Regions from separate parts of the Nocardioides conyzicola genome, predicted to be linked through region 4. Evidence: predicted binding sites of a transcription regulator. Region 4 holds the regulator's gene; each other region holds the start of a gene.

Region 1 (7,741 bases), 450 kb from region 4:
CCGGCTCGATCTCCGAGCACGACGTCCTCGAGGCGTACGCCGCGCACCTGCTCAGCCTGGCCCCGGTCGTCGGCCGCCGGCTCAAGGTCGTCGCCGACGCGGGCAACGGGATGGCCGGACACACCGCACCCGCCGTCTTCGCGCGGCTGGGTGACCAGGTGGACCTGGTCCCGATGTACTTCGAGCTCGACGGCAGCTTCCCGAACCACGAGGCCAACCCGATCGAGCCGGCCAACCTGGTCGACCTCCAGAAGCGGGTGATCGCCGAGGGCGCCGACATCGGGCTCGCCTTCGACGGCGACGCCGACCGGTGCTTCATCGTCGACGAGCGCGGGGAGGCCGTCTCCCCGTCGACGCTCACCGCGCTGATCGCCTCTCGCGAGCTGGCCAAGGAGCCGGGTGCGACCGTGATCCACAACCTGATCACCAGCCGGTCCGTGCCCGAGATCGTGATCGAGCTGGGCGGCAAGCCGGTGCGCACCCGCGTCGGCCACTCGTACATCAAGGCCACCATGGCCGAGACGGGCGCGATCTTCGGCGGCGAGCACAGCGGGCACTTCTACTTCCGCGACTTCTGGCGCGCCGACTCCGGCATGCTCGCCGCGCTGCACACGCTGGCCGCGCTCGCCGAGACCGAGCGCACGCTGTCCGAGCTGCTGGCGGAGTTCGACCGCTACGTGCTCAGCGGCGAGATCAACTCCGAGGTCGCCGACCAGGTCGCGGTCACGGCCGAGATCGAGGCGACGTACGCCGCGCAGGAGGGCGTCACCACCGACCGCCTGGACGGTCTCACCGTCAGCCACGCCGACTGGGCCTTCAACGTCCGGCCGTCCAACACCGAGCCGCTGCTCCGCCTCAACGCCGAGGGCCGCGACCAGGAGACCATGGAGCGGGTGCGCGACACCGTGCTCGCCCAGATCAGGAGTGCCCGATGACCGAGCTCGACCCCGCCCTGCTCGAGATCATCGTCTGCCCGGCGTGCCGGGCCGACCTCGCGGTGGTGGGCGAGGAGCTCGTCTGCCAGGGCTGCGGGCTGGCCTACCCGGTGCGCGACGGCATCCCGGTGCTGCTCGTCGACGAGGCCCGCAAGCCGTCCTGATGGTGACCTGGTTCGACGAGTCCCGGCTCGACGACGAGACCGCGCTGGCGGGCAGCGACCTCGCGCTGCGCGCGCTGGCCGAGTCGGGCGCGCGGGTGCGCCGTACCTCCGGTGAGGCCGCGGGGGCCACCGCCGACGCCGTGGCCCGGGCCCAGGACCTCTCCCGTCCCCGCGCCGTGATCGCCGCCGGCCCCGACTCCCGGCTGCTGCGCGCCGTGCTCGAGCCCTGGTGCCCGGTGCCGTTCGTGGCCTGGCCGGCGCCCGCGCTGCCGGGCTGGGCCGGGAGCCTCGACCTCGTCGTGGTCCTGGCCCCCGACGGCTCCGACCCCGGCACCGCGTCGGCCGTCGCGGAGGCCGTACGCCGAGGCTGCCAGCTCGTGGTCGCCTGCCCACCCACCTCGCTGGTCGCCGACCACGCCGCCGGCCGCTGGAGCACGATCCTGCCGACGACCACGCGCGACCAGCTCGCCACGGCCGTGGTGGTGCTCGACTACCTGGAGCGGGTCTCGCTGGGTCCCCGGGCCGACGCGGAGCAGGTCGCGGAGGCGCTCGACGCCGTCGCGATCTCCTGCTCGCCGCACCGCGACCTGGCGGTCAACCCCGCCAAGATGCTGGCGATCGCGCTCGCCGACACCAACCCGGTCGTCTGGGGCGGCTCGGTGCTCGCCGCGCGGGCCGCCCGCCGCGTCGCGGAGTCCATCCGCCGCGCGACCGGCCGGACCGCCCTGGCCGGTGACGCCGAGCACCTGCTGCCGGTGATCGAGGCCGCCCGTCAGCGGGACGTCTTCGACGACCCCTTCGCCGACGACACGGGGGAGCGGCGGCCGATGCTGCTGGTCCTGGACGACGGTGCGGAGGACGCGGTCGTGCGGGAGCAGCGGGGCAGGCTGCTGGCCGCCGCCGCCGACCGGCGGGTGCGGGTCGAGATCGTGACGACCGAGGCGCCGACCGAGGTCGCCCGCTACGCGTCCCTGTTGCTCAGCGGTACGTACGCTGCGGAGTACCTGAGAATCGGCTTCGTCGAGGACTGATCGGCCGCAACACCGGGTAGACCCGAAGGGTGCCGACTGAGACCTCGACGCCCGCGCAGACCGCGCGCCCTGCTGCTCGCGACCCCTGGTTCGACAACGCCAAGATGATCCTGGTGACGCTCGTCGTCGTCGGCCACTCGTGGACGCTGCTGCCGCACAACGCGGTCACCGACCACTTCTACGACTTCCTCTACGCCTGGCACGTGCCGGCGTTCGTCTTCGTGACCGGCTACCTGTCCCGCACGTTCGTCTACAGCAAGGTGCGGCTCTGGCAGCTCGTCCGCACGGTGGTCGTGCCGTACGTCATGTTCGAGTGCGCGCTCGCGCTGTTCCGGGTCTACGTGGGCGGCGAGGAGATGAAGAACCTCTTCCAGGACCCCCACTGGCCCATGTGGTACCTCGCGGCGATGTTCTTCTGGCGGCTGCTCACCCCGATCTTCCGCCCGATGTGGGGCGGCCTCGTCGTCGCCGTCGTGGTCAGCGTGGTCGCAGGGATGTACGCCGGCAACACGCTCGACATCGCCCGCGTCCTCGGCCTGCTGCCGTTCTTCGTGATGGGTCTCAAGGCGACGCCCGAGCGGCTCGAGCTGCTGCGTCGCAGGCCGTCCCAGGTCGCCGCGGTCGGGGTCCTCGTCGGCATCTGGATCCTCACGACCTGGACCGACGTCTGGGCGAGCACCGAGTGGCTCTACTACCGCTCGCGCTACGACGAGATGGGGTACGCCGACGACCTCCGCGCGCTGCTCACGCGGTTGCTCGTGCTCGCGATCGGGACCCTCGGCGCCTGGGCGTTCTTCGCCCTGGTGCCACGCGTCGGCGGCTGGTTCGCCCGGATGGGCGCCGCGACCCTGGTGGTCTACCTCTTCCACGGTTTCGTGGTGAAGGGCGCCGGCTACGCGGGCTGGGGCGACTGGGCCGACGACCACGCGGTGATCGCGTTCGGCGTCACCACGCTCGCCGCCGTGCTGCTGGCGCTGGCGCTGGCCTGGCACCCGGTGTCGTCGCGCCTCACCCACCTGGTCGACCCGCTCGGGTACGCCGAGCGCCACGCCAAGCACGCCGTCGACCTCACGGTCGCGAAGGATCAGGTCCAGCCCGACGTACAGGCCGAGATCGAGGCCGGCGTGGACGCCGGTTTGCACCACCGCGCGGCCTCCGAGGTCGGGGAGCCAACGGCCGTCCGCTAGCGTTCCCGCATGGCTGGAGGGCTCTTCGCACTGCTCGACGACGTGGCCGCCCTCGCCAAGATGGCCGCCGCGTCGGTCGACGACGTCGGTGCGGCCGCCGGGCGGGCGACCACCAAGGCCGCCGGTGTGGTCGTCGACGACACGGCGGTGACCCCGCAGTACGTCCACGGTGTGACCGCCGACCGCGAGCTCCCGATGATCAAGCGGATCACCATCGGCTCGCTGCGCAACAAGCTCGTGATCATCCTGCCGATCGCGCTGCTGCTCAGCCAGTTCCTGCCCGGGCTGCTGACGCCGATCCTGATGGTCGGTGGCGCCTACCTGTGCTACGAGGGCTTCGAGAAGGTCTGGGGCCGGCTGCGCGGCCACGAGCACGAGGCCGTGCCGGCGGGCGTCGTCGGCGCGGACGCCGAGAAGGCCATGGTCTCGGGCGCCATCCGCACCGACCTGATCCTGTCCGCCGAGATCATGGTGATCGCGCTCAACGAGGTGGCCGACGAGCCGTTCCTCAACCGGCTGCTGATCCTCGTCGTCGTCGCGATCGCGATCACCGTCGCGGTGTACGGCGTGGTCGCGATCATCGTGAAGCTCGACGACATCGGGCTCGCCCTCACCGAGCGCTCGACGGGCTTCGCCGGCAAGATCGGCCACGGCCTCCTCGTCGGCACTCCCAAGCTCCTCTCCACGATCTCCGTCGTCGGGATCGCCGCCATGCTCTGGGTCGGTGGCCACATCGAGATCGTCGGGCTCGACGACCTCGGCTGGCACGCGCCGTACGACCTCGTCCACCACCTCGAGCACGAGGTCCACCACGCCGTCGGCGGCACCCTCGGCAGCATCGCCGGCTGGCTCACCAACACGCTGCTCTCGGCCGTCTTCGGCCTGGTCGTCGGCGCCGTGGTCCTCGGCGTCCTGCACGTCATCCCGCGCCGCAAGAAGGCCGCCGTCGCTCACTGATCGCTCGGTGTCGCCAGCGCCGCGGCGCGCTGTGATCGCTGTCGGCGACGCGACAGACGGAAAGGGTGGTCACCGCCCGCTGTGGCACCACGGGCGATTTCCAGCCCCGGTCGGCTTGGCGGTCCGCTCGGGTCGACCGTCGTGGTCACCGCCGCAGAAGTACGGCGGACTCCTGCGCACCGCACCGACAGCCGCAGCTGCCGTGAGCGCGTCCGCTGCCGCTTCTGCAACGAGCGAAGACGCACTCACATGGCCGATGAGCGGGCGATACTCCGTCCGTGGCCGACATGAGTACCGACGTGATGTTGTCGATGATGCGGGCTCTGTGGGAGCAGGTCACCAGCGACCTTCGGGCGGTGGCCGTGTCGCACCAAGGCTCCTCGGAGCAAGGAGCCGTCGAGGCCCGGTTCCTGTACGAGGGCGAGGTCGGCGAGGTGCAGGCGGAGTGCGTGTCCTCGGCCGAGACCTACTGCATCGCCGACTTTCCTCCCGGCGTGTCTGTGAGGTTCAGAGCGGTCCCCAACGCGACCCGCGACCTGCTGCCCGGTGAGCACTGGGTGTTCATGCGCTGGGAGCCGGAGCCCTGACCATCTGCTTCTTCCGCGTGGCGTGCGCTCGGTCGTGCCGATGAGCGCGACGTGCTGAGGCGCCTGCTCAGGAGCCCAGGTTGCTGGACAACGGCGCCGTATGCAGGAAGAGGTCGTCGTTCATCGACTCGTCGGTGCGGAGATCGGTCCAGCAGTGGAACACGCCGACGTCGGCCCGCTTGGCTCGTACTTCAAGGCCGAGCTCGACATCAACGGTCAATGTGGGCATACCGCCTTTGACCTCGGGCGCCACGAACTGCAGGGCGTCACGGCCCTCGTAGGTCACCTGACGCAGAGAAGTCAGGACGGCCTCGGCATCCTGGGTCAACCAGTCTCGCCAATATTCGTCGGGGTCGAGCATCGTCCAGGAGCCGAGGTCGAACGTGTCGTGGTCAGCGGGCCGCTCAAGCGCCACGAACGTCGGGTCTGACGGCCACTTGCGCCAATAGGTTCGGTCGCCGGCGATCAGGGTGCTGTCTCCGGACAGGTCCTCGATCCTGGCCAACCTGTTCTGACGCCAGACTCGCGACCTTCGCCACGTGCCGTCCTCCCGGAGTTCGTGGTTAACGCCTGAGAAGCAGAGCTCCTCTGATGCGCCGCGGACGAGCAGGGTGATCAGCTCATCCAGCGTCGGTGTCGTCGTCACCGAGCAATGATGGCGCACGCCGCTCAAGAGCAACCCAAGCATCCGCTCATGCCGTTGATAACGCGCTGCGCTGCCGACGACTCGCTCCACAGGCAACTGCGCGAGGTCGAAATGGAGTAGAACATACGTTCGAATCGTGATAGTGTGCCATATGCCCACTCGGAAGCGCCGCAGCACTCTCGAAGCCGGACCTCGGTCCCGCGACGAGGCGCTGCTGGCTGCCACCGAGGTCACCCACCGCGCGAAGGTCCTCGCCGAAGCCCACGAGTTCGAGCTCGCCGCCGCATGGGGCGAAGCGCACCCCGGCGACGACGCCCCTGCTCTCGCCGACCACCCCCTGTTCGAGGCGAACGTGCTGTTCGGCGACCGACCGCTCGAGGTCGCGGGGTACGGCGCACCGACGGTGTCGGAGTTCGCGATCACCGAGTTCGCGGTCGCCGTCGGCACGACCTCGACCGGTGGGCGCAAGCTCATCGGATCCGCGATCGAGACCAAGCACCGCCTCCCTCGTCTGTGGGACCGCGTCATGGCCGGTGAGGTGCAGGTGTGGAAGGCCCGCCGGGTCGCCGAGCACACCATCGCGCTGCCACCCCAGGCAGCCGCGCAGGTCGACACGATCCTGGCGCCCATCGCGCACACCTGCTCGTTCGCCGAGATCGAACGCGTTGCCAACGCCGCGGCCAAGGAGGCCGACGCCGACAACGAGGAAGACGAGCGCGCGAGCACTGGCCCCTTCCTGCGGGTCGGGCTCGACGACGCCAAGCACAACCACGGCTACGTCCCGATCGAAGGACTCCTCGACCTCGACGACGCGCTCGCCCTGGAAGCCGCGATCAAGGCGAAGGCTCACGCCCTCCTCGACGAGCACCCCACCCTGGACCTCGATGCGCGTCGCGCCATGGCGCTCGGGCTGTTCGCTGACGGCTCCGGTGAGCGGGAGCTGGTGATCTACACCCACCACGACACCCGCGCCCCGCACGGCATCGTCGGTGTCGAGGGTGCCTCGTCGACCGGCTCGACGATCACCGTCGAGCAGCTCGCGGAGTGGTGCCAGAAGGGCAACACCCGCGTCAGCATCCGCCCGGTCCTCGACCTGGCCGTGGAGCTGACCGCCGATTCCTACGCGCCCACCGCACGGATGCGTGAGCAGGTCATCCTGACCTGCCCCACCTGCGTGTTCCCCGGCTGCGGCAAGTCCGCGAGGACCTGCGACCTCGACCACATCCAGCCATGGCCACTCGGACCGACGACGTCGTCGAACCTCGCACCGCTGTGCCGGCTGCACCACCGCCTCAAGACCCACGGCTACTGGACCTACACCCGACCCACCCTCACCACCTTCGTGTGGACCTCACCGATGGGCCGCACCTATACCAACGACCTCACCCACAAACGCCGACGAACCCACTGACCCCCACCCCACCGGCCACCGGCCCGTGGGGTCACAGTCACGTCCGCCGGCGTCCTCTTGCAGCGGTGACCACGACGGTCGACCCGAGCAGACCGCCAAGCCGACCAGCCCGCCGGAGGTCTGCGATAGCGGAGGCATCGAGGATTCTTCGGTTGGGTGCGACGCGTTCTAACCTCGGATTCCCGGTAGCAACCCCTCGCCAGACCCCAGGAGCAGACACATGGACTTCAAGGTCGCCGACCTCAACCTGGCCGACTTCGGCCGCACCGAGATCCAGCTCGCCGAGCACGAGATGCCCGGCCTGATGGCGATGCGTGAGCGCTACGGGGCCGACAAGCCCCTCGCCGGCGCCCGGATCGCCGGATCCCTGCACATGACCATCCAGACCGCCGTGCTCATCGAGACGCTGGTCGCGCTGGGTGCCGAGGTCCGCTGGGCCTCCTGCAACATCTTCTCGACCCAGGACCACGCGGCCGCCGCGATCGCGGTCGGCCCCAACGGCACTCCCGAGGACCCGCAGGGTGTCCCGGTCTTCGCCTGGAAGGGCGAGACGCTGGAGGAGTACTGGTGGTGCACCCAGCAGATCCTCAACTGGCCCGAGGGCAGCTTCGCCAACATGATCCTCGACGACGGTGGCGACGCCACGATGCTCGTCCACCTCGGCGTCGACGCCGAGAAGTCGGGCCAGGCGCCCGACCCGGCCTCGGCCAAGAGCCACGAGCAGAAGATCGTCTTCGACGTCCTCAACGCCTCGCTGGCCGAGAGCAAGGACCGCTACACGAAGATCGCCGGTGAGATCAAGGGCGTCACCGAGGAGACCACC
Region 2 (7,741 bases), 510 kb from region 4:
CGCCATGCTCCCGAGCGTGCGGCCCGAGGTCCAGCCCCACGTGTTGCCCTTGGTGATGCCGACGAGCAGGGAGACGAGACCGATCGCCAGACCGACGGCGCCACCGAAGTCGAAGGTGCCCTCGTGGCCGTCGTGGACGTGCGGCACGACGAAGACCGAGCCGAGGCCGACCAGGACGGCGAGTCCCGTGGCGACCCAGAAGAGCGCGTGCCAGTCGCCGGTCTGCACGATCCAGGCCGACAGCGGCAGGCCGATCGCACCGCCGACACCGAGGGTCGCGCTCATCGCGGCGACCGCGGTGGTGGCCATCGCGGGCGGGACGACCTCGCGCATCAGGCTGATGCCGACCGGGATGAAGCCCATCGCCAGGCCCTGCAGGCCGCGGCCCGCGACCACGGGGACGAGCGAGTCGGAGAGCGCGCAGAGCAGCGAGCCCATGAGCAGCAGCACCGAGCTGCCGACCAGCACCCGCTGCTTGCCGAAGAGGTCGCCGAGGCGGCCGGCGATCGGCATCGCAACCGCGGCACCGAGGAGCGTGATCGTGACGACCCACGACGCGTTGGCGGCCGAGGTGTTCAGGATCTGGGGCAGCTCGGACTGGATCGGGATGACCAGGGTCTGCATCAGCGCGACGCTCATGCCGCTGAAGCACAGGAAGATGACGGTGAGCAACGCCGACGAGCGCTCCTGCACGACGAGGGGCTCCGCGTCGCTGGCGGTCTTCACGGTGTCGGTCACAGGTTCTTCCTCCAAGCTCTGCGGCTCGGGGTGCCGAGCCATGTGCATCTTACATATGTATCGTGCACACGTCCGGGTAGCATGGGTCACATCCACGGATCACCACGAGGAGGGTCATGGCCGGGAAGGCTGGATCGACACGGTCCGAGCAGTCGCTCCTGACCGACCTCGCCGACGAGCTGATGCGGGTGGGCCGCCGTCGGCACACCAACGTCGAGGGCACCGAGCTCGACATGTCGGCGTTCAAGGTGCTGTGGATCCTCTCCGACGACGAGCCCCGCACGCTGCGCGAGCTCGCCGACGAGCTCGACCTGGAGCTGTCGACCATCAACCGACAGGTGAACGCCGCCGTACGCGCCGGGCTGCTGGAGCGCTTCTCCGTGCCCGACAGCCCCAGCAAGCCGGTGCGGCCGACGGCCGAGGGCCGGCGGCTCTACGAGCACGACTCGGCGATCCATGCCGACCTCTACCGGTCCGTGCTGGCCGAGATGGGCGCCGACGGTGCGCGCGACCTGACCCGCGGGCTCCGGGCGTTCAACGACGCCTACGAGCGTCGGGCCCCGCGGCGGACTCGGGACTGAAACACGCGTGCCTTAGGCTCGTGGGGCCATGAACGACACTTCCTCGCCGGTCAGCGCACCGGACATCGCCAGCCTCGACCAGGATCTCGGCGCCGACGGCGCCACGGTCATCCGCTCCCTCGCCGCCCTGCTCCACGACGCCGGCCGCATCAGTGACGTCGACGTCTTCGTCGACGCGGCCCTCGCGCGCGAGGCGCTCGGCTCGACGGTGCTGCCCGGCGGCCTCGCGATGCCGCACGCGCGCAGCCACACCGTGACCACCCCGTCGGTCGCTGTCGCCCGCCTGCCCGAGCCGGTCACCTTCTCGTCCGGGTCCGAGCCGGTCCGCCTGGTGCTGCTCATCGCCGCACCCGGCGACGACTCCGTCGGCTACCTCGCGCTGCTGCAGAAGATCGCGACCGCGTGCGTGAAGTACGCCTTCGTCTCCGACCTGCTCGACGCGCGTACGCCGGAGGCCCTCGCCGACCACGTCGCCGCGGCCGTCGCCGGTCGCTGACCTACGGCGTACCTGGGCCGCGATCGGGTACCGACCACCCATGGTCGATCCGAACGCAGCACCTGAACCCGACGTCGAGCCCGACCAGCCGCGTCCCCAGGACCCGCTGCGCCGGTCCCGCACGAGCGGCGCGTTCGGCGCACTCGTCCTGCTCGGCCTGCTGCTGGTGCTCCTCATCGTCTTCATCGCCCAGAACACCCAGAGGGTCGAGGTGTCGTTCCTCGCATGGGACGGCACCACCCCGCTCGCCGTCGCTCTCCTGATCGCACTCGTCGGCGGCATCCTCCTGACCGCCGTCGCCGGGCTGCTCCGGATCTGGCAGCTGCGCCGGCGGGTACGCCGCTCCTAGCGCGCACGTCGTCGTCGGGCTGATCGTCATCGGGCGGATCGGTCTCGTCCTGGGCTTCGGCGCATGGCTGAGCACGTTGCCCGAGAGCTACTTCTGATCACCCCGGCTAGCCCGTCGTCTCGTCGCCGCTCCGCGGCAGAAGAGTGCGTTCGGCTGTCGCCGGGTGTCCAGGATGAGACGATCTCGCCCATGGACTGCCGACTGCGCAGACCTCCGCCGTCAGCTCGCCGGTCAGTGGCAATGGGAGCTCGATGAACTCTGGATCGTTGGCAACACGTGTGGTTGCGACGATCGTGACGACGATTGCGTTGCTGGCCATCTTGGTCGCGCTCGGCAACGCCGGTCACGGCACCGGGAGCGTCATCGCTGGAGTCCTCATCACGACCGGAATCCTTGGGTTCTGGCTGCGGAGTCGGGAGGGTTCGTCGAAGGACGTCGGCGTCGGGGTCTTGGCTGGGGGCACCGTCGTGATCGTGGTCCTGATCGTCGAGTTCGTGGCGTTTCTCTTCTGGTTGGGTCCGCAGCTCTCCTAGCGTCCGCTGCTCGGCAGATGCAGTCGCTGGCAAGCGCGGACTTCGAGATCGCTCGCTACGCCATCCCGGTGTCTGAGATCGGCCTGCAGGACGACGCCGACGAAGCCGTTCGTCAGACCCTCAAGACACAAGCACGTGCCAAAGCGTGTGCTGCACTGGGGTGACCGATCATCGGCTTGACCTCGCGATATCAGCGGCAGGTCAGTGCGGTCTGATCAGGCGTTGATGACCCACCGCTGCAACGCTTCGACGACCTCCGGGTGACCGTTTCCGTCACCACTCGCCCACGGATCCGAGGCATTCCCCTGTAGCCAAGTAAGCAAGTCGAATGGATCGGCGTGACCACCTGCCTCGAGCGGTGCACGCACCATCTCCTCGTCGGGGAGATCGTCGGGCCAGCGCCGCCACCCGATGCCGTCGACCGTGTCGAAGATGATCCAGTCGGGCGACTGATTGAGCGTGACGCAGGCACAGATGGTCAGGGCATGCTGAGCGCGTCCCTGCCAAGTGCCCGCAGGGTGGCGCGACGCCGCATCGCCCAGCAGGACCTCGATGCTCTCGGCAGTTGGATCCCGCGCTGGTCGGCTTTGCGACCGCTTTCCGAACATCGACGAGACGGTAGTCCCCGTGCGAACCGTCGCCCGCACATCTGCGTGAGAGTGCGTCGGGGCAATCGGCCTAGCACCTGCGGTGCAAGCTGACTTTGCCGGTGGGTTGATGGGTGGTCTCGTAGGTCGGGTCGTGGGCTCTTGCATGGTGTCGGGGGCAGAGCAAGCCGCCGTTGTCGAGGTCGGTGTCGCCGTCGTCGGCCCATCTCTGCCAGTGGTGCCCGTGGCACATCCAGGGTGGCCAGTCGCACCCGTCGGCGACGCAGCCGCCGTCACGGATGGCCATGGCGGTGAGCTGGGCTTTGGTGAAGAACCGCTTGGCGCGGCCGACGTCGAGGATCTCCGACTTGCCGTTGAGGACGACGGGGAGGATCCGGGCCGTGCACGCGAGCCGGCGGACCTGGCTGGGGCTGATGCGCTCGCCGGTGTCGAGCACCCCGGCCTTCTGCAGCTTGCCGGTCAACACGTCGACGTCGATGTGGATCACGATCGTGGCGTCGGTGCCGCCGACCCTCGGGAGATCCTTCGCGGAGATCCGTTCGATGAGCTCGGCGAACGCGCGGCCCATCCGCTCAGGACCCGGGCGTCGTACGACGCCGGCGCCGTGGGTCGCGGCCTGATGCTTCGGTGCCGCAATCGCCAGCAGCATCTTCTTGAGCATCGCGGCCTGGACCGTCGGGAGGGTGAACCGGGCGTGGGTCTTGCCGTGGCCGTCGTCGGTCATCGTGAGCCGCATCGCCTGCGCGGCCTTGGCCTCCTCCTTCTCGAGGAGGTCGGCCTCGTGTTGGTCCGCCAGGTCCGGCGCCACCACTTCCAACAGGCGACGGCCGAGGATCCGCAAGGTCTTCGCGTCATGCTCGGCAGCCGCCTCGACGAGATGACGCTCCGCCCGGATCACCAGGTCGGTGTCCAGATCGTCGGGCAGCTCCTTGACCGCCCGGACGATGACCTGCGCCTGCTCCGGGCGGAGGTCACCTGCAGCGAGGGCGTCTCGGACCACGTCGTGGGTGTCCAGGTCGTAGCCGAGGCTCACGGTCCGGTGGGCCTCCGACCGGGTGAGCCGGGTCTGATGAGCGAGCCAGGTCGCGGTGGAGGTCGCGCCGGTCTCGGTGCCGACCTGCAGCTCGTCGGCGTGCCGGGCGACCCGGGCGCGGAGCTCGACGACCTGGGCCTCGAGCTTCGTCAGCTCCACCAGCGTCGACGCCGCTTCGCCAGAGGACATGGACCACACCGACGCGTCCACCAGGGCGTCGACGATCCCGCGCATCCGCGCGGTCGCCGAGGCCACCTGGTGGTGGGGCGTGGTCATCGCTGTCATGTGACAAGCCAAGCACTGGCCACCGACAGTCAGAGGCCTCAGAAGGCCTTATCCACAGGGTTGCGGGTAACGAAAAGATCACGATCATCGGCGTTCATCCACACCCGACGGGTGCGCCTGTGGAGCTCCTCGTACGAGCGTTCAAGCAACCGGAGAGCCGGGCGCCGACCGCAACCCACCACCCGCCGTACCCGCGTAGCTGCCTATCGGCGGCCAACCCGAGCGGACCCGCAGGCCGCCGGGATTCGGCCCTCAGTCCCGCACGCACCCCAGCAACGACGACAGCACGAAGTCAGTAGCGGCACGCTCGAAGCGAGAGCCGTGCCGGAGCATGGCGTGCTTGCCTCCCTCGACCGGGAGGAAGGTGGCAGAGGGGATCGCGGACGCGACGACCCGCGCGCGCTCGGGAGAGGCGACCCGGTCGTCGGTGCCGTGCACGACCAGCACGTCTCGTCCGGTGAGGTCGGCGCGGTCGGTCGGGTAGACCCACGGGTTGAGCGCGACGACGGTGCGGACACCCGGCAGCGCGCCGGCCAGCAGCGCCGCCCGGCCGCCGAGCGAGTGACCGACCAGTCCGACGGGGACGTCGCCGTACCGCTCCCGCACCTGGGCGAGCGCCCAGGCGACGTCGTCGACGGGAGTGTGCGAGGCGTCCCAGCCACGGTGGGTGTTGAGCAGGCGCAGCACGGCGACCCGCCCGCGACCGGCCCGCGCGATCCGACGCGCGACCGGGACCATCCGCAGCACGGACAGCTGGGCCGGGCTGACGGCGGGACTGCCTGGTCGTGACGCGCCGCCGTGCAGCACGAGCACGACCGCATCCGGACGAGCCGGGGCGTACGTCGTGACCAGACGGGCGGTGGACATGGGACCAGTCTGCCGACCGACCCCAGCGCGCGCGGTCGCTACCCGACGCTCTCGAGGCGGGGCGCGGCGGAGTCGTCCGGGAGCAGGTGCAGGTCGAACGCGTGACCGAGGCCCGCGATGCGGGCGACCTTGCGGAACCGTCCGCTGGCCGCGACCACCGAGACCGCACCGCCGTGCGGCATGACGCTGTTCCTGAGCCGCACCAGCAGGCTCAGGCCGCCGGCGTCGACGAAGGACACCGCGTCGAGGTCGACGTCGAACGAGAAGCAACCGGAAGAGACCGCCTCGTCGAGGCGGTCCTGCAGCCGGATCGCGCTGAAGGCATCGAGCTCGCCCTTCAGGACGAGGTGCGCATGGGGCGAATGGAGAGCGAGTGCTGAGAAGAGGTTCATCTGGGTCCCACAATGTGTGAAGCGACCCGGGACCATGGCACTTGTTTGGGACCCGTCCCGGCTGCTCTCGACGCTACGGGTGGCCCACCACCCCCGCTACACCCCTAGAGGGGGCTGCCGGCCGGGTCGCGCGCCATCGCCAGGAGGCACGAGGTAGACCTGGGACATGAGCAACCTGGCCGACGCCGTCTTCGAGCACGCGACCGACGACCCGGCGCGGGTCGCCGTCCGCGCCGGCGACGAGACCATGACGTACGGCGAGCTGCGGGGCCTGGTCGCGTCGTACGCCGGCCGCGTCGTCGACGCCGGCATCCGGCCGGGCGACCGGGTGGTGCTGATCGCGCCGACGGTGCCCGAGTTCGTCGCCGCCTACTACGGGCTGCACGCGGCGGGAGCCGTGCTGATCACGATGAACGTGATGGCCACCGCGCCGGAGATCGGCTACGTGCTCGAGGACGCCGACGCCTCGCTGGTGGTGGCGTGGCACGAGTCGACTGCTGCGGCGACCGGGGCGGCAGCCGAGCGCGGCGTACCTCTGTGGACACTGGGCGATCTCGCGGACTGGCCGCAGGGGCGGCCGCTGCCGGAGCCCGTCGACCGCGCCGGCGACGAGACCGCGATCATCATCTACACGTCGGGCACGACCGGGCGCCCCAAGGGTGCCGAGCTCGGCGTCAGCGGGATCTTCGCGCTGGTCGAGGCGGCCCGTCAGCGGCTCGCCTTCGACCCGGCGAACGACCGCGTGGGGACGGCGCTGCCGCTCTTCCACGTGTACGGACAGCTGATCGTCCTGCACATCGCGATCTCCCTCGGCGCCCCGGTCTCGCTGCTGCACCCGTTCGACGCGGGCCGGCTGCTCGCGATGATCCGCGACCACCGCCTGACCATCGTCTCGGGCGTGCCGGCCATGTGGAACGCCATGCTCCACGACCCCGGCGACTGGAGCCCTGACGACTTCACGCAGCTCCGGATGGCCTCGTCGGGCGGGGCGTCCCTGCCGGCGGAGGCGATCCGGGCCTTCCAGGAGCGCTTCGGCGTCCGGATCCGCGAGGGCTACGGCCTCAGCGAGACGTCCGGGTGGGCGACCTCCACGCCCCACGACCAGGAGCCGAAGGTCGGCGCCGTCGGCCGCGCCGTACCCGGCATGCGGCTGGAGGTGCGCGACCCCGACGGCCGCCCTGTGCCGACGGGCGAGGTCGGCGAGGTGTGGGTCAGCGGGCCGATCGTGATGAAGGGCTACTGGCGCAACCCGGAGGCCTCCGCCGAGGCGATCCAGGACGGGTGGCTGCGCACCGGCGACCTCGGCACCCTCGACGAGGACGGCGACCTGCGGATCGTCGACCGGCTCAAGGAGCTGATCATCCGTGGCGGCTACAACGTCTACCCGCGCGAGGTCGAGGAGGTCCTCTACCAGCACCCCGACATCGTCGAGGCCGCCGTCGTCGGCGTCGCGGACCCGACGTACGGCGAGGAGGTGGCCGCCGCGATCGTGCTCCGCGACGGCGCCACCCTCCCGACCGACGAGCTCCGCACCTGGGCCAAGGAGCGGCTCAGCGCCTACAAGGTGCCCCATCTCGTGCAGGTGCTTCCCGCGCTGCCCAAGGGCCCGTCCGGCAAGATCCTGAAACGCGCCATCGACCGCGCCGACTTCCGCACGCCGTCGGAGTAGAGGGCTGCGAGGATGACCCGGTGCGTCGCGCCGTAGGCCCTCTCCTCGCGGTGACCGTGGCGATGGTCCTCGCGGACTCCGCGGTCGTGACGCTCGCCCTGCCCGACATCCTCCGGCACCTCGACACGACCGTCGCGCAGGTCGCCTGGGTGCTGATCTCGTTCAACCTGGTGCTCGGGCTCGTCGCCGT
Region 3 (7,741 bases), 1.4 Mb from region 4:
CGACGGCGTGATGAAATGGTCGGCGTGAGCGACCCGACCCCGACGCGACCCCGCCAGGTGACCATGGCGGGGTGGCTGATCATGGTCGGGTCGGTCTTCGCGCTGGGGCTCGTCATCGACCGGCTCTCCGGGCTGCACACGCTGGAGACCCAGCAGAAGATCAACGCCTTCCTCGCCACCTCGCCCGGGTCGGAGCTGGGGATCGGCAGCGACACGGTCGTCTCCGGCATCCGCACGCTCGCGATGGTGACGGCCGGGTGCGCGACCGCCGCGGGCATCCTGGGCTACCAGGTGCTACGCCGCAGCCGGAGCGCCCGGGCGGCGGTCACGGTGCTCGCCGTACCGCTCTTCCTCGCCGGCACGGTGACCGGCGGCTTCATCACCTCGGTGGTGGCGGCCTCGGCCGCGATCCTGTGGCTCCAGCCCGCGCGTGCGTGGTTCAACGGCGACCCGATCCCGGAGCGCCGTACGGCGCTGGCGCCGGCTGCGCCGGCCACGGTGGCGCCGTCGGACGCGCAGCGGCCCCCGACGGTCCTGTGGGCCTGCGTGCTGACCTGGGTCTTCAGCGGGCTGGTGGTGGTCGGGCTGCTGGCGACCGCCGTCGTGCTCGCCGTCTCGCCGGACCTGATGCTCGACGAGGCGCACCGGCAGAACCCGGACCTGGCCGACCAGGGCGTCTCGGACACCGTGCTGATCGGGTTCACCTTCCTGGTGCTCGCGGGCCTCGTCCTGTGGGCCCTGTCCGCCGCGGTCCTCGCCGTGCTCGTCTTCCGCCGCATCGACTGGGCCCGGATCGTGCTGATCGTCTCGGCGGCCACCTGCGCCGTCTTCTGCCTGGTCGGTGTCGCCGTCGGCGCCTTCCTGCTGGTCCTGCCGCTCCTCGCCAGCGTCGCGTGCATCGGGATGCTGCTGCGGGCCGACACGCGCCCGTGGTTCGCCCGCGCTACCCCGCCAGGTCCGCCGCCGCCAGGCGTCGGAGGCCCTCTGCGATGACGGCCGGCTCCTTGCAGAACGCCCAGCGCACCAGGTGCCGGCCGGCGTCGGAGTCGTAGAAGCCCTGGGTCGGGATCGCGACGACCCCGGCCCGCTCGGGCAGCGCACGGCAGAACGCCGCTCCGTCCGTCCAACCGAGTGCGGAGATGTCGGTGGTGGCGAAGTAGGTGCCCTCCGGGACCCGTACGTCGAGGCCGACGTCGGTGAGCCCCGTGCAGAGCAGGTCCCTGCGGGCCTGCAGGTCCGCCGCCAGCGCCAGCGGGAAGTCGGGCTCCTCGTCGAGCGCGTACGCGACGGCCGGCTGAAGCGGCGAGCCGGAGGTGAAGGTGAGCCACTGCTTGGCCGCGAGCACGGCGCCGACGAGATGGGCCGGTCCGGTCGCCCAGCCCACCTTCCACCCGGTGAACGAGTAGGACTTCCCGGCACTCGAGAGCGTCAGCGTGCGCTCGAACATCCCCGGCAGGGTGGCGAGCGGGACGTGCTCGCGACCGTCGTACACGAGGTGCTCGTAGACCTCGTCGGTGATGACGACCAGGTCGTGCTCGATCGCGAGGTCGGCGACCGCCTGGAGCTCGTCGCGGGTGAGCACGGTGCCGGTCGGGTTGTGCGGCGAGTTCAGGAGCACGAACCGGGTCCGCGACGTGACGGCCGCGCGCAGCTCGTCGACGTCCAACCGGAAGTCGGGAGACCGCAGCGTGACAGGACGCCGTACGGCGCCCGCCATCTGGAGCATGGCCGGGTAGGAGTCGTAGTAGGGCTCGATGACGACGACCTCGTCCCCGGCATTGACCAGCCCCAGCAGCGCGGCCGCGATGCCCTCGGTGCAGCCGGTGGTGACCACGACCTGGCTGTCGGGGTCGAGGTCGATGCCGTAGTGGCGCTGCTGGTGGCGGGCGATCGCCTGGCGCAGCGGCGGCGTCCCCGGCCCGGGTGCGTACTGGTTGAGCCCGCTCTCCAGCGCGTGCACCGCCCGCGCGATCACCTCCGGCGGTCCGTCCACGTCCGGGAACCCCTGGCCGAGGTTGACCGACTGGGTGCGGACGGCGAGGGCGGACATCTCCGAGAAGATCGTGGGCGCGATGCCCTCGAGTCGGTGCGCGAGCATGCGGCCGACAGTAGCGCCGCGCCGTGGTCGACCGGCGAAGTGGAAGGCGCGTTCGGTCGGGGCGCACCGTACCAAGTGGCCCGAGGCATGGCTGTGACCCCGCCGGCGGGGCCGGCGGGGTGGCGTCAGTGGGTTCGTCGTCGCTTGTGGGTGAGGTCGCTGAGGTAGACGCGTCCCATGGGTGAAGTCCACTCGAAGGAGGTCATCGTGAGCCTGCGGTAGGTCCAGAAGCCGTGGGTCTTGAGGCGGTGGTGCAGTCGGCAGAGGGGTGCGAGGTTCCGCGAGGTGGTGGCGCCGCCTCGATGCCAGGGAGTGATGTGGTCGAGGTCGCAGCGACGGGCGGATCGGCCGCAGCCGGGGAAGACGCAGGTGGGGCAGGTCAGGACGATCTGTTCGCGGAGACGCGAGCCGGGTGCATAGGCGTCGGTCGAGAGGTGCTCGCTCAGGTCGAGGACCGGGCGGATCGACACCCGGGTGTTGGCCTGGCGGCACCACTCGGCGAGCTGGTCGATGGTGATCGGGGAGCTGCCGCCCTCGACGTTGACGACGCCGTGGGTCTGGCGTGAGTCGTGGTGGGCGTAGATCACGAGCTCGCGGGCACCGCTGCCGCCGCCGGCCAGCGACGTGTCGGCGAGGTGGCCGAGGGCCATGGCGCGGCGGGTGTCGAGGTCGAGCTCGGGGTGCTCGGTGAGGAGCGCGTGGGCCTTGGTCTTGACCGCGGCTTCGAGAGCACGCGCGTCGGCCAGGTCGAGGAGCCCGGTCACCGGGACGAGGCCGTCGTTGAGAGCGGCGTCGCCCAGGGCGATGTCGAGGTGCCGGTGCTTGGCGCGCCGGCGCCTCAGCTCCTCGAACCGCTCGTGGTCGTACTGCTCGACCGCGGTCATCGCTGTGGACTCGATCTGGGCGAACGAGCAGTCGTGGGCGATCGGGGCGAGCGCCGCGTCGACGTACTGCGCGCCGCCCGCGGGCAGGCGGTGGGTGTGCTCGGTGATCCGGCGGACCTTCCAGGCGGGGACCTCGCCGGTCATGACGCGCGCCCAGAGCCGGGGGAGGCGGTGCTTGGCCTCGAGGGCGGAGCCGACGAGCTTGCGGCCGGCGACGGGGGAGAGGCCGACCGCGGCGGCGAACTCGGGGATGGCGAACTCGGCGACGGTGGGCGCGCCCTCGCCGGCGAGAGAGAGGGGCTGATCGCCGTACATGACCAGGTTGCCGTCGTCGTCGACGACCGGGTCGACGTCGTCGCCGGGGTGGAGCTCGGCCCAGGTGGCGGCGAGCTCGTAGGTCCGTGCCGCCGCCATGATCTCGGCGTGGTGGGTGACCTCGGCGGCGCGCAGCACCGTCTCGACCTGAGGGTCGAGGGTGGTACGGCGGGTCCGAGTGGCCATACCACAGCCTACCACGATTCGCACATATGTTCGAGTAAAGTTTTCAGACGAAGCGGTTCCAATCACCCGCCGGTGGGTGGTGGCTTCGAGCCTCGGGCCTGGCGCCATCGCCCCTGCCTCGGCTGCGGGGGTTTCGAGACAGCGCTGGCGCGCCTCCTCAACCACCGGCGTCCCCGACTACGCTCTGCGGCGTGGACGAGACGCTGGCTGCCGACATCGACGCGATCTGCCGACTGACGGGGGAGTTCACGCTCCGCTCGGGTCAGCAGGCGACGGAGTACTTCGACAAGTACCTCTTCGAGGCCGACCCGGCGCTGCTGCTCCGGGTCGCGCGCGAGATGGTCGGGCTGCTCCCGGAGGACACCGACCTGCTCGGTGGGCTCGAGCTCGGCGGCGTCCCGATCGCGACGATGGTCAGCAGCCTCACCGGCCGGCCGGCGCTGTTCGTGCGCAAGCAGGCGAAGACCTACGGCACCAACAAGCTCGCGGAGGGTCCGGACGTGGCCGGCCGCCGGATCACGCTGATCGAGGACGTGATCACCACCGGCGGCGCCGTTCGCGACGCGACGAACGCGCTGCGTGCGCTGGGCGCGACGGTCGAGGTCGTGGTCTGCGCGATCGACCGCAGCCCGGTCGACCAGAACCCGCTCGCGGACGTCGGGCTCGAGGTGCGCCCGGTGCTGACCAAGGCGCAGCTGGACTCAGCCCGCGGGTGACTCCTCGGGCACGTCGGGGACCGGTACGGCGTTGCGCGCGGCCTCACGCTCGGCGTGGTGGGTCCGGCGCCGCTTGATCGCCTCGAAGCCGATCGGGATCACGGTGAAGAGCAGGATCACGAAGATCGCGTAGTCGATGTTCTCGGAGAGGAACGGGCCGAGCCGCGGCACGTTGCCGAGGAAGTAGCCGAGCAGCGTGATCGAGACGACCCACAGCGCGGCGCCGACCAGGCTCCAGGAGAAGAACTTGCGCCGGTCCATCCGGGTCACACCGGCGACCACGGTGATGTAGGTCCGCACGAACGGCACGAACCGGCCGATGACCAGCGCCTTGCTGCCGTGCCTCTCGAAGAACGCCGAGGTGTCGTCGAAGTACTTGCGCTTGAGGATCCGGCCGTCGCGGTTGTAGAGCGGAGGCCCGATGGCCCGGCCTATCTCGTAGCCGACGACGTTGCCCAGCAGGGCAGCGGTGGTCAGCAGCAGCACGGCGATCACGAGCTCGAGGAACGGCGAGCCCACGCCGAGGATGTGGATCTGCTCGCCGGCGATGAAGAGGCCGAGGGCGAAGAGCAGGGTGTCACCCGGGAGGAACGGGAAGAACAACCCGCACTCGATGAAGACGATGACGAGGCTCAGCCAGATCAGGCTCGACCCGAACTCGGAGAGGAGCCAGTCTGGGTCCATCCACTTGATGCCGAACAGCATCGGGTTCAGGTGGGGGGACGCGAGGAGCGCGGTCACGTACAAACGGTACCTGCCGGGTCCGCATGTCGTGGGGCCGATCCCCTAACGTTCCCCGAATGGACGAGCGCGCGCCGTACGAGGTCGGGGTCGGCCCGTGGGTCGGGCCCTGGCCGGAGGGGGAGAGGTACGACGCGGAGCTGCTCGCCGCTGGCGACCGGCGCAACGTCGTGGACCGCTACCGGTACTGGACGATGGAGGCGATCGTCGCCGACCTCGACTCACGGCGGCACGACTTCCACGTCGCGATCGAGAACTGGCAGCACGACGCCAACATCGGCTCGATCGTCCGCACGGCGAACGCGTTCCTGGCCGCCGAGGTGCACATCGTCGGCAACCGCCGCTGGAACCGGCGTGGCGCGATGGTGACGGACCGCTACCAGCACGTCCGGCACCACGCAGGCGTCACCGAGCTCGCGGCGTACCTCCACGAGCAGGGCGTCGTCCTGTACGGCGTCGACAACCTGCCCGGCTCGCTGCACCTCGAGACGACGACCTTGCCGAGGAAGGTGTGCTTCCTCTTCGGCCAGGAGGGCCCGGGGCTCTCCGACGGCGCGCGCGAGGCGTGCGACGCGACGTTCTCGATCGCCCAGTTCGGGTCGACCCGGTCGATCAACGCCTCGGCGGCCGGCGCGATCGCGATGCACTCCTGGGTGCGCGAGCACGCCGACCTCTCGGGCGACGGCGCCTGGCGGGGCTGAGCTGGGTCAGTGCCGGGTCTTGTTCGAGCACGCGAGCACGAACGTCGTCCGTGTCACCCAGGAAGTGCGGTAGAGCCACTCGCGCGAGACGACGTGGCGTGGGCAGGTGCGGTTCGCTGCCTTCAGCACGCTCTTGTCGGTGGCCTTGCCGCGCACCACCTTGGAGAACGTCGTCCGGTACTGGTGAGAGGCCGAGCACGCGACCGCCGCGAACCCACCCTTGACCGCCTTGGCGCAGCGCGCCACGGCGTCAGGGATCGAGCCGGTGATCTTGGCCGGCCCCGCTGCCGGGAGGTCGAGCAGCTTGGTGGACGAGGTGAGGGCGACGGAGCAGCTGAACCACCGAGCGCCGGCCGCGATCTCCCTCTTGTTCGGTGCGAACCAGTACGAGTCCCAGAGCGTCAGCGCACGACGCGTCGGCGTGCCGAGCAGCTTCTTGGTCGCGGGGTCGCAGGTGGTGGTGAGCTTGCGGGACATGGCCGCGGGAAACTTCTTCCAGTTCACGTCCGCCCAGTCGAACGACGCCGGCACCTCGCCGACGGCGGTGACGAACATGGTCTCGTCGCCGGTGCACTCCACCGCCGGCTTCGGTGAGGAGTGCCCGTAGGCCTGCTTCAGCGTGAGGTCGTAGCAGGCGCCCACGGCCGGGGCGCCGGCCAGCGGGTCGGGGTCGGTCTCGCCCGCCGAGGCGGGGCCGACGCCGAGGAGGCCGGCGAGCAGGACGAGGACGGCGGTGACGCCGAGGCAGCGCAGGGCGCGGGTCATCGGTGCGTCTTGGTCGAGCAGCCGATGGCGAAGGACTTGCGGTCGATCGGCACGGCCGACCGCAGCCAGACGCGGCTGGACACGTGGCGCGGGCAGATCCGCTTGGCGGCCTTGTCGAGGTTCTTCGCGGTCGGCTTCATCCGCACCACGGTGGCGTAGGACAGCCGCCAGTCGTGACGGTCAGCGCACGTGGTCGCGGCGTACTTGCGCCCGACGTAGCACCGTGCGAGCACGTCGGGCAGGTTGCGGCCGGCCCGGGGCAGCTTGTCCGGGAGGTCGCTGAGCGCGTTGTCCTCGAGCGAGGCGAGGTGGCAGGAGAACCAGCGAGCTCCGGCCTCCTGCTCCGCGTCCGTGGGAGCGAACCAGAACCAGTTGTACTGGGAGTACATGAGCAGCGCGGGCTTCGAGCCGATCTTGGCGGCGAACGCAGCGCCGCACTGGGCTCCGACGTTCTTCGAGATCGTCTTCTCGGGCGAGTCCCAGGTGACGCCGGCCTTCAGCTGACCGACCGCGATCACCACGGTCGTGTGGTCGTCGGAGCACTCGACCGGCGCTTCCGGGACGGAGTGCTCCCAGCCCTGCTTGTAGGTCAGGTCGTAGCACGCGCCCTTTGCCGGGGCCCCGGCCAGCGGATCCGGGTCGGTCTCGCCTGCCGAGGCAGTGCCGACGCCGAGGAGGCCGGCGAGCAGGACGAGGACGGCGGTGACGCCGAGGAGGCGCAGGGCGCGGGTCATGAGGTCTCTCCCGAGATCGTGGTCGGTGGTGCGGCGATCACCGTAAGCGGCCGACCTCGGCCTTGGTCGGAGAACCCCGAAATCAGTGGCGGTCCTCCGCGAGCACCGATCGCAGCGCCTGCAGGGCGCGCGAGGTGTGGCTCTTCACCGTGCCCTCGCTGATCCTGAGCTCGGCGGCGGTCTCCTCCACGGACAGCCCGAGCCAGTGCCGGAGCAGCACGGTCCGCCGTTGCATGTCCGGCAGCAGCCGGATCGCGTCGAGGAGGCTCGACCGCTCCTCGAAGGGGAGCAGGGCGGGGGCGGTGCGTTCGGGCGGGCTCGTCGTCGGTCGTTCGCGACGCCACGGCCGGCGGTGCTCGTCGATGTCGGCGCGGACCAGGATCGTGCGGACGTACGCCTCCTCGCCCCCCTCGTGCTGGAGCCGCGGCCAGGCCAGGTACAGCTTGGTCAGGGCCGTCTGGAGCAGGTCGTCGGCGCGGTGCCAGTCACCGCAGATCGCGTACGCGATGCGGCGCAGGTGCTGCTGGCGGGCCGCCACGAACGCGACGTACTCCTCCTCGAGGTGCGCCCTCATCGGGAGGTGCCTCCCGCCGGCGGCAGC
Region 4 (7,741 bases):
CCGGCGTACGGCGTCCGCGGCCTGCCGGGCCAGGGTCGTCAGCACGCCGCGCTGCGCGTCGGAGAAGTCCTGCGGGCGGTCGTAGTAGACGAGCAGCCCACCGATCGGGCTGGCGATGCCGGGCAGCGGGAGCACGGCCAGGGCGCGGGTGCCCGCCTCGCGCTGGGTGGCGACCAGGCCGGCGTACCGCTCGCCGAAGCCGTCGAGGTCACCCAGCACCGGGACACCGGTGCGCACCACGCTGGTGAGCGGGACGTCGTCGTACGCGTCGATGTGGCACCACTGCGCCGGCTCGTCCAGCACGTCGTCGGGAGCGGTCAGGAAGCGGAGCCGCCGGCCACCGCCCTCGACCAGCGCGACGCCGACGCGGCGGACGTCCGGCAGCGCGAGGAGCTCGCGCAGCACCGCTCGCGCGACCGAGTCGACGTCGGCCGCTCCCGCGAGTCCGACGGGGCCGGAACCTTCGCGGTAGCTCCCCACCCGATCAGGGTAGATCACCCTTTCGGATGAACGGCGCGTCGCGGTGACGCGGCATCCCAGGACGTCAGGGTCCATCGGTGACAATGGCGCGGTGACGGGTGCAACGGGTGGCAAGCGGGTGGGGTCGCGCCGTGGCCCGCGACGAGGAAGATCGTTCCGGCCCGTCCTGCTCGTGCTCGCCCTCGGCATCACGCTGGCGGTCGTGGCCTGGGGCTACCTCGTGTACGCCGCGATCGACTTCGGCTCGACCGCGCGCGGCGGCGACTCCCAGGCATGGTGGTTCCTGGCGATCGCGTCGGTCGGCGCGGTGGCGTGCCTCTTCTTCGGGCTGATGCTGGTCGCCCGCCTGCTGCGCCAGCTCGGCATCACCCGGGCTCCGGCCCCTCGGGAGTCCGCCGACTCCCCCGTCGACCCCGACGCTCCTCGGCCGATCGGCGGGCGCCGGGCCGCTCGCTAGCGATCCCGGAGCCGGCGCACGAACTTCAGGCCGGACCAGGTCTCGTCGATCGCGGCCACCTTCACGTCGACCCAGCCGAGCCGCAGACCGAGGTCGCGCACCGCGCCCTCGCCGAGGTCGCTGGCGATGCCGAGCCGGCGCTGCGCCGCCTGCTTGGGCCAGCAGACCCAGACCATCCCCGCCGTGACGGTGCGGTCGAACAGCACCGGCAGCCTCGCCTCGAGCTCGGCCAGCCGGGTGTGGAAGGTCAGGGTCACGTCCAGGCCCGACGCCGGCAGCCGGCGTACGACGCGCGCGCCCGTCTCCTCCAGCTCGAACCCGTCCGGAGCCCGGTCGAGCAGCACCCGGTGGTCGTCCTTGACCCCGAGCTTGCGCAGCAGCGCGGTGCCTGAGTAGCCGGCCATGCGCTCACGATAAATGCCGCGAGGGGCGGAGCCTCACGGCTCCGCCCCTCGTCTTCCCCGGTCCGTCGGGCGGGGTCGAATCGCCCGACGAAATCTGTGTGTCGCCCGGTCAGCTGACGGGGACGAGCAGGCGCTGCCCCGACTGGAGCGAGCTGTGGTCGAGCGCGTTGAGCTTCTCGATCCGGTCCATCATCGACGCGACGTCGCCGTCGTCGGAGGCCGCGGACGCGATCCCCCAGAGGGTGTCGCCCGGCTCGACGAGCACGACGGTCGTCGGCTCCGGGGTGCCGGCGTCGCCGGTGGCCACGGAGCCCGAGGCGACCATGATGCCGACGGCGAGGACCGCCATCAGCGCCAGCACCACGACGACGGCGCGCCCGCGGCGGGTGAGCCGGACGCTGCCGCTCGGCCGGGCCTGGACCCGCTGGAAGGTGAGGGTCTGGTCGATCGTCATCGTGCTCATGTGGGGCTCCTGGGGAAGGTGGTCTTCTCGTTGACACCAGTTCTAGTGGCGACCACCGACAGTCGGTCCTGCTCCGTCTGGGCCACCGTCTCGATCAGGTGTTCGATCGAACGTGTGTACGACGTTAGAGCACCTGTTCGAACGACGCAAGCATTTCGGCCGAACAATTGTTCGATGGACTTGTCGGGCGACATCGATCTATTGTGCTAGTCACCTAGATGAATGGAGTCCTGATGATCGAGTTCTCGTTGGACACGCGGTCCGGCGTCTCGCCGTACCTCCAGGTCGTCCACCAGGTACGCCGGGCCCTGCGGCTCGGCCTGCTGAGCGAGGGCGACCAGCTGCCGACCGTCAAGGACGTCGTCGCGAGCCTGGCGATCAACCCCAACACGGTCCTCAAGGCCTACCGCGAGCTGGAGCGCGACGGCCTGGTCGCCGCCCGTCCGGGCGTGGGCACCTTCGTCACCCGGACCCTCGCCGACTCCTCGCTCGCCGCGCACGAGCCGCTGCGCCGCGACCTCGCCCGCTGGCTGGTCAAGGCGCGGATGGCCGGGCTCGACGAGGAGAGCATCGAGGCGCTCTTCGTGAGCACCTTTCGCTCCGTGAACGAGGACATCGCATGACCGCCGTGGTCGCCGCGCGAGGCCTGGGCAAGCAGTACCGCCGGCGGCTGGGACAGAAGAAGTGGGCGCTGCGGGACTGCTCGCTCGAGATCCCCGAGAGCCGGGTCACCGGGCTGGTCGGGCCCAACGGCGCCGGCAAGACCACGCTAATCGACCTCGTCGTCGGCCTGCTGGCCCCGACCGTCGGGTCGATCGAGGTGTGCGGCGGCGTCCCCGGCGCCGGCGCGGCCCAGCTGGCGAAGGTCGGCTTCGTCGCGCAGGACACCCCGACGTACGCCGGGCTCACCGTCGCCGAGCACCTGCGCCTGGGCGCCCGGCTCAACCCACGCTGGGACGACGCGATCGCCCGCGGCCGGATCGAGCGTCTCGGCCTCGACCCGGGCCAGAAGGCCGGTCGGTTGTCCGGCGGCCAGCGCGCCCAGCTCGCCCTGACCCTCGGCCTCGCCAAGCGCCCCGAGCTGCTCGTCCTCGACGAGCCGGTCGCGAGCCTCGACCCACTGGCGCGTCGGGAGTTCCTCTCGGCGCTGATGGAGGCGGTCGCCGAGCACGAGATCAGCGTGCTGCTGTCCTCCCACGTGATCTCCGACCTCGAGCGCGTCTGCGACCACGTGGCCGTCCTGGTCGACTCCCAGATCCGGGTCGCGGGCGACGTCGACGACGTGCTCGCGACCCACCACCGGCTCTCCGGCCCGCGCCGCGAGCCGGACACGCTGCCGGCCGACCTCCACGTCGTCTCGGCCAGCCACACCGACCGGCAGTCGACGTACGTCGTCCGCACGACCGCGCCGATCCTCGACCCGGCCTGGTCCGTCACGGCCCTGAGCCTCGAGGACCTCGCCCTCGCCTACATGGAGCGCGCTGCGGCCGCCGCCTCCCCCCGTCCCGAGCTCGAGGTGCTCCGATGATCTGGCTGACCTGGCGGCAGTTCCGCACCCAGCTCCTCATCGCCGTCGGACTGGCGGCGGCGGCCTGCGTGGTCCTCGCGGTCACCGGCCCGAGGCTCGCCGACCTCGCGAGTCGCGACGTCAGCATCTACGACCTGCTCACCAGCAACGACCGGCTGCTCTTCTACGGCGGCGTCCTCCTGCTAGCGGTCGCGCCACCGCTGATCGGGGTCTTCTGGGGTGCGCCGCTGGTGGCGCGGGAGCTCGAGACCGGCACCTTCCGGCTGGTCTGGAACCAGTCGGTCACGCGCAGCCGGTGGCTCGCGGTCAAGCTCGGCCTGTCCGTGCTGGCCACGGTGGTGGTCGTCGGAGCGCTGAGCCTCGCGATCACCTGGTGGGCACACCCGCTCGACGGGGTGACCGGCGCCCAGCACGGCAGCCTGCCGCTTCGGCTCACCCCGGTCTCGTTCGCGATGCGCGGCCTCGTGCCGGTGGGGTACGCCGTGTTCGCGCTGCTCCTCGGGACCCTGCTCGGCCTGGTGCTGCGGCGCTCGCTCCCGGCGATGGCGCTGACCCTGGCGGTCTACGTGTGCGTCCAGGTCGCGGTGCCGCTGTGGGTGCGCCCGCACCTCGTGCCGGCGACCACGTCGTACACGGTCATCTCCGAGTCCAACCTCGACGGCATCCTGTCGGACGGCTCGGGGACGTGGCGGATCAGCGTGCAGGCGAAGGGGCCGGGCGACTGGGTCCTGTCCAACCAGACGGTCGACGCCGACGGTGACGTCGCCGCCCTGCCCTCGGCGGTCACCGACTGCCTGCCGCAGCCCCCGAGCGAGCACGAGAGCGGCACCGCGCGCGTCGAGCCGGCGCCCGGGACCCTGGACACCTGCCTGGGCAAGCTCGCCGACGCGGGCTACCGGCAGCGCCTCGTCTACCAGCCCCGCACCCACTTCTGGCCGCTGCAGTACGCCGAGACCGGGCTCTACCTGGTCGCGTCCGCCGGCCTCGCCGCGCTCACGTTCTGGCAGATCCGGCGGCGGCGGACATGAGAGCGGGGCCGACACGCCCGTTCGAACAAATGTTTGAACAGAGCGCCCGTGATGGCTAGCGTGACCCCCATGGTCAAGAAGATGACGGTGCGCGAGCTGCCCGACGGGCCGCCCGACGCCACGGGGCTCACCCCCCGCCAGCAGCGCGTCCTCGCGACGATCAAGGACGCGATCGAGACGCGCGGCTACCCGCCGAGCATGCGCGAGATCGGCGAGGCCGTGGGGCTGACCAGCTCCTCGAGCGTCGCCCACCAGCTGAAGGTGCTCGAGGCGAAGGGCTTCCTCAAGCGCGACCCCAACCGGCCGCGGGCGCTCGAGGTGTTCCTGCCCGAGGTGATGGCGGCCCGGCGCTCGCTCGGCAGCGCCGACGAGTCGTCGTACGACGAGACCGGTCTGGGCGACCAGGTGCCGGCCGCGGCGTACGTCCCGCTGGTGGGTCGGATCGCGGCCGGCGGCCCGATCCTGGCCGAGGAGACCTACAACGAGGTCTTCCCGCTCCCCAAGCAGCTGGTCGGCGACGGCGAGCTCTTCCTGCTCGAGGTCTCCGGCGACTCGATGGTCGAGGCGGCCATCTGCGACGGCGACTACGTGGTCATCCGCAAGGAGCAGACCGCCGACAACGGCGAGATCGTCGCGGCGCTGATCGACGGCGAGGCCACGGTCAAGACACTGCAGCGCAAGGACGGAAAGGTGTGGCTGCTGCCACACAACGCCAACTACGATCCCATTGACGGGACCAACGCCACCATCCTCGGGAAGGTGACCGCGGTCCTGAGGCGGGTCTGATCACCCGGGAATGACCTGATCGGACCCTGGGTTGCTTTAGGGGGAGATCCCCGATGCCACGGGAGGGCCGATGAAAGACGCTGGTGCTGTGACCACGGCACCTGCTCTCGCCCGCCAACGGACGATGCCCGGCTGGGCGCGCGCCATCATGGAGCTGCTCCTGATCCTGGCGCTCTGGGTCTTCTACAGCCTGGCCCGGCTGCTGGCCGACACCAGCCTGCAGCCGGCGCTCAACCGCGCCAACGACCTGCTGCACATCGAGGACCTCCTGGGCATCAGCTGGGAGGGCCCGCTCAACCAGCTCTTCACCGACCACACGGTGCTCGGCCTGGCCGGCAGCTACTGGTACGCGACGCTGCACTACGTCGTCACCGCCGCCGTGCTGGTCTGGCTCTGGCGGCTCGGCGCCGACCGCTACGGTCCGGCCCGGCGGGCCCTGGTGATCGGCACGCTGCTCGGCCTCGCGGCCTACCTGATGATGCCGACGGCGCCGCCGCGCTTCCTCAGCGGGTACGTCGACGTGCTCAGCCTGCACGCGGCCGACGGCTGGTGGGGTGCCGATGCCTCGGCTCCCCGCGGTCTCGGCGGTCTGACAAACGAGCTGGCGGCGTTCCCGTCGCTGCATGCCGGGTGGTCGCTGTGGGTGGCGCTGGCGCTGCAGGTCTACGCGACCCGCAAGTGGGTCCGGGTCCTCGGCTGGGCGTACGCCCTCGGCACCGCGATCGTCATCGTGGGCACCGGCAACCACTGGGTGATCGACGCGCTGATGGGCTGGCTGGTGATCCTGGTGGGCTGGGCGGCCGCCCAGGCGATCGGCCGGATCTCGCTGCCGTCGCTCTGGCCTCGGAGAACATTGGATGAACGACCATCACGCGAGGAGTCAACGGTCGTTGATTGAGGCATGACTGAGGACATGCCACCGTCGCTCCCCCTCGCCGACGCCCAGCTGCGCCGGCGCGCCGTCCTCGCCACCGGCACCGCGGGTGCCGCGGCACTCACCGTCGCCGGCCTCCCGTCCGGGCCGGCCGCCGCAGCCGGCCACCGGCCTTTCCGCCACGGGATCGCCTCCGGTGACCCGCTCCCCCACGCCGTCCTCATCTGGACCCGGGTGACGCCGACCGCGGCCAGCACCCCCGGCTCCGGCAAGGGCCCGCGCGTCAAGGTCGCGTGGGAGGTGTCGACCGACCGCCGCTTCCGGCACGTCGTACGTCGTGGCACGTTCAGCACCGGGCCGAGCCGCGACCACACGGTCAAGGTCGACGTGACGGGGCTGAAGCCGGCGACCTGGTACCACTACCGCTTCCTGCTCGACGGCCACACCAGCCGGGTCGGGCGGACCCGGACGGCGCCCGCGGTCTCGGCCTCGCCCAAACACCTGCGCTTCGGGATCGTCTCGTGCGCCAACCTCCAGGCGGGCTGGTTCAGCGCCTACCGCGGGCTCGCGGACCGCGACGACCTGCACGCGGTCATCCACCTCGGCGACTACTTCTACGAGTACGGCCCGGGGCAGTACGGCTACGGCAACGACGACCGCGACATCCGCAAGCACGTGCCGTCGCACGAGGTCCTCTCGCTCGCCGACTACCGGCAGCGGCACGCGCAGTACAAGCAGGACGGCGACCTCCAGGACCTGCACGCGAAGTACCCGTGGATCATCACCTGGGACGACCACGAGGTCGCCAACGACCAGTGGAAGGCCGGCGCCGAGAACCACACCACCGGCGAGGGCTCCTTCGTACGACGCCGGGCCCGCGCACACCGCGCGTACGACGAGTGGATGCCGGTCCGGATGAACGGCACCGCGGCCCTGCGCGACGGCGACCGGCTCTTCCGGCGGTTCCGCTTCGGCCGGCTCGCCGAGCTGAGCATGCTCGACCTGCGCACCTACCGCGACGAGCAGCTCAAGGTCCCGGACGGCCACGTGAGCGACCCGGACCGCACCATCACCGGTCGGCAGCAGATGGACTGGCTCAAGAAGGGCCTCCGCCGCGGCGGCGGGCAGTGGAAGGTCGTCGGCAACCCGGTGATGATCGCGCCGGTCGACTTCGGTGCCCTGCCCGACGGCCTGGTCGACCCGGTCGACGACGTGACCGGGCTGCTGCCGCGTGACGGCGTCGCCTACAACGTCGACCAGTGGGACGGCTACACCGACGACCGCCGCGAGGTCTTCGCCCACATCCGCGACCACCAGGTCACCGACGCGCTCTTCATCACCGGCGACATCCACTCGGGCTGGGCGGCCGAGCTCCCGTACGACGCGTCGACGTACCCCCTCGGTGACTCCGCCGGCGTCGAGTTCGTGTGCTCGTCGGTGACCTCCAACAACCTCAAGGACATCACCGGCACACCGCCGCGGACCACGAGCGTCGCGGTGGAGGAGCTGATCAAGGCCAACAACCGGCACATCCAGTACGTCGACTTCGACAGCCACGGCTTCTCGGTGCTCGACCTGACGGCGACTCGGGCGCAGATGGACTGGTACGTCATCGGCGACCGGGCCGATCGGGACACCCCGATCACCTGGTCGACGTCGTACGCCACGAAGACCGGCACGGGCCGCATCGAGAAGGTGGCGAAGCCGCTGTGAACCTGGAG

The links. The regulator LexA, encoded in region 4, represses DNA repair genes until DNA is damaged. The targets are predictions, from matches to a motif close to TCGAACANNTGTTCGA.
Region 1: ABEA34_RS04635 (HNH endonuclease signature motif containing protein) is a predicted target of LexA. The motif match lies at 5,625-5,640, and genes of this name have one in related genera.
Region 2: ABEA34_RS09420 (HNH endonuclease signature motif containing protein) is a predicted target of LexA. The motif match lies at 4,753-4,768, and genes of this name have one in related genera.
Region 3: ABEA34_RS13880 (HNH endonuclease signature motif containing protein) is a predicted target of LexA. The motif match lies at 3,502-3,517, and genes of this name have one in related genera.

Annotation. Positions count from the first base shown of each region.
Region 1 is NZ_BAABKM010000002.1:341,509-349,249, reverse strand. It holds gene ABEA34_RS04670 (phosphomannomutase/phosphoglucomutase) at 1-935, shown strand, start outside; gene ABEA34_RS04665 (Trm112 family protein) at 932-1,099, shown strand; gene ABEA34_RS04660 (SIS domain-containing protein) at 1,099-2,130, shown strand; gene ABEA34_RS04655 (acyltransferase family protein) at 2,160-3,317, shown strand; gene ABEA34_RS04650 (DUF808 domain-containing protein) at 3,327-4,274, shown strand; gene ABEA34_RS04645 (MafI2 family immunity protein) at 4,562-4,861, shown strand; gene ABEA34_RS04640 (hypothetical protein) at 4,929-5,507, opposite strand; gene ABEA34_RS04635 (HNH endonuclease signature motif containing protein) at 5,659-6,918, shown strand; gene ahcY (adenosylhomocysteinase) at 7,139-7,741, shown strand, end outside.
Region 2 is NZ_BAABKM010000002.1:1,297,764-1,305,504, forward strand. It holds gene ABEA34_RS09390 (MFS transporter) at 1-738, opposite strand, end outside; gene ABEA34_RS09395 (MarR family winged helix-turn-helix transcriptional regulator) at 855-1,319, shown strand; gene ABEA34_RS09400 (PTS sugar transporter subunit IIA) at 1,348-1,815, shown strand; gene ABEA34_RS09405 (LapA family protein) at 1,856-2,164, shown strand; gene ABEA34_RS09410 (hypothetical protein) at 2,416-2,697, shown strand; gene ABEA34_RS09415 (hypothetical protein) at 2,913-3,305, opposite strand; gene ABEA34_RS09420 (HNH endonuclease signature motif containing protein) at 3,376-4,623, opposite strand; gene ABEA34_RS09425 (alpha/beta hydrolase) at 4,876-5,490, opposite strand; gene ABEA34_RS09430 (STAS domain-containing protein) at 5,529-5,882, opposite strand; gene ABEA34_RS09435 (class I adenylate-forming enzyme family protein) at 6,049-7,551, shown strand; gene ABEA34_RS09440 (MFS transporter) at 7,572-7,741, shown strand, end outside.
Region 3 is NZ_BAABKM010000002.1:2,239,564-2,247,304, forward strand. It holds gene clpB (ATP-dependent chaperone ClpB) at 1-11, shown strand, start outside; gene ABEA34_RS13870 (hypothetical protein) at 25-993, shown strand; gene ABEA34_RS13875 (pyridoxal phosphate-dependent aminotransferase) at 944-2,098, opposite strand; gene ABEA34_RS13880 (HNH endonuclease signature motif containing protein) at 2,224-3,483, opposite strand; gene pyrE (orotate phosphoribosyltransferase) at 3,675-4,199, shown strand; gene ABEA34_RS13890 (DedA family protein) at 4,185-4,940, opposite strand; gene ABEA34_RS13895 (TrmH family RNA methyltransferase) at 5,000-5,641, shown strand; gene ABEA34_RS13900 (septum formation family protein) at 5,648-6,406, opposite strand; gene ABEA34_RS13905 (hypothetical protein) at 6,403-7,140, opposite strand; gene ABEA34_RS13910 (SigE family RNA polymerase sigma factor) at 7,223-7,714, opposite strand; gene ABEA34_RS13915 (hypothetical protein) at 7,711-7,741, opposite strand, start outside.
Region 4 is NZ_BAABKM010000002.1:791,544-799,284, forward strand. It holds gene ABEA34_RS06885 (ATP-binding protein) at 1-480, opposite strand, end outside; gene ABEA34_RS06890 (hypothetical protein) at 572-937, shown strand; gene ABEA34_RS06895 (DUF3052 domain-containing protein) at 934-1,341, opposite strand; gene ABEA34_RS06900 (LysM peptidoglycan-binding domain-containing protein) at 1,451-1,804, opposite strand; gene ABEA34_RS06905 (GntR family transcriptional regulator) at 2,038-2,427, shown strand; gene ABEA34_RS06910 (ABC transporter ATP-binding protein) at 2,424-3,332, shown strand; gene ABEA34_RS06915 (ABC transporter permease subunit) at 3,329-4,360, shown strand; gene lexA (transcriptional repressor LexA) at 4,430-5,146, shown strand; gene ABEA34_RS06925 (phosphatase PAP2 family protein) at 5,235-6,044, shown strand; gene ABEA34_RS06930 (alkaline phosphatase D family protein) at 6,048-7,733, shown strand; gene ABEA34_RS06935 (alkaline phosphatase family protein) at 7,730-7,741, shown strand, end outside.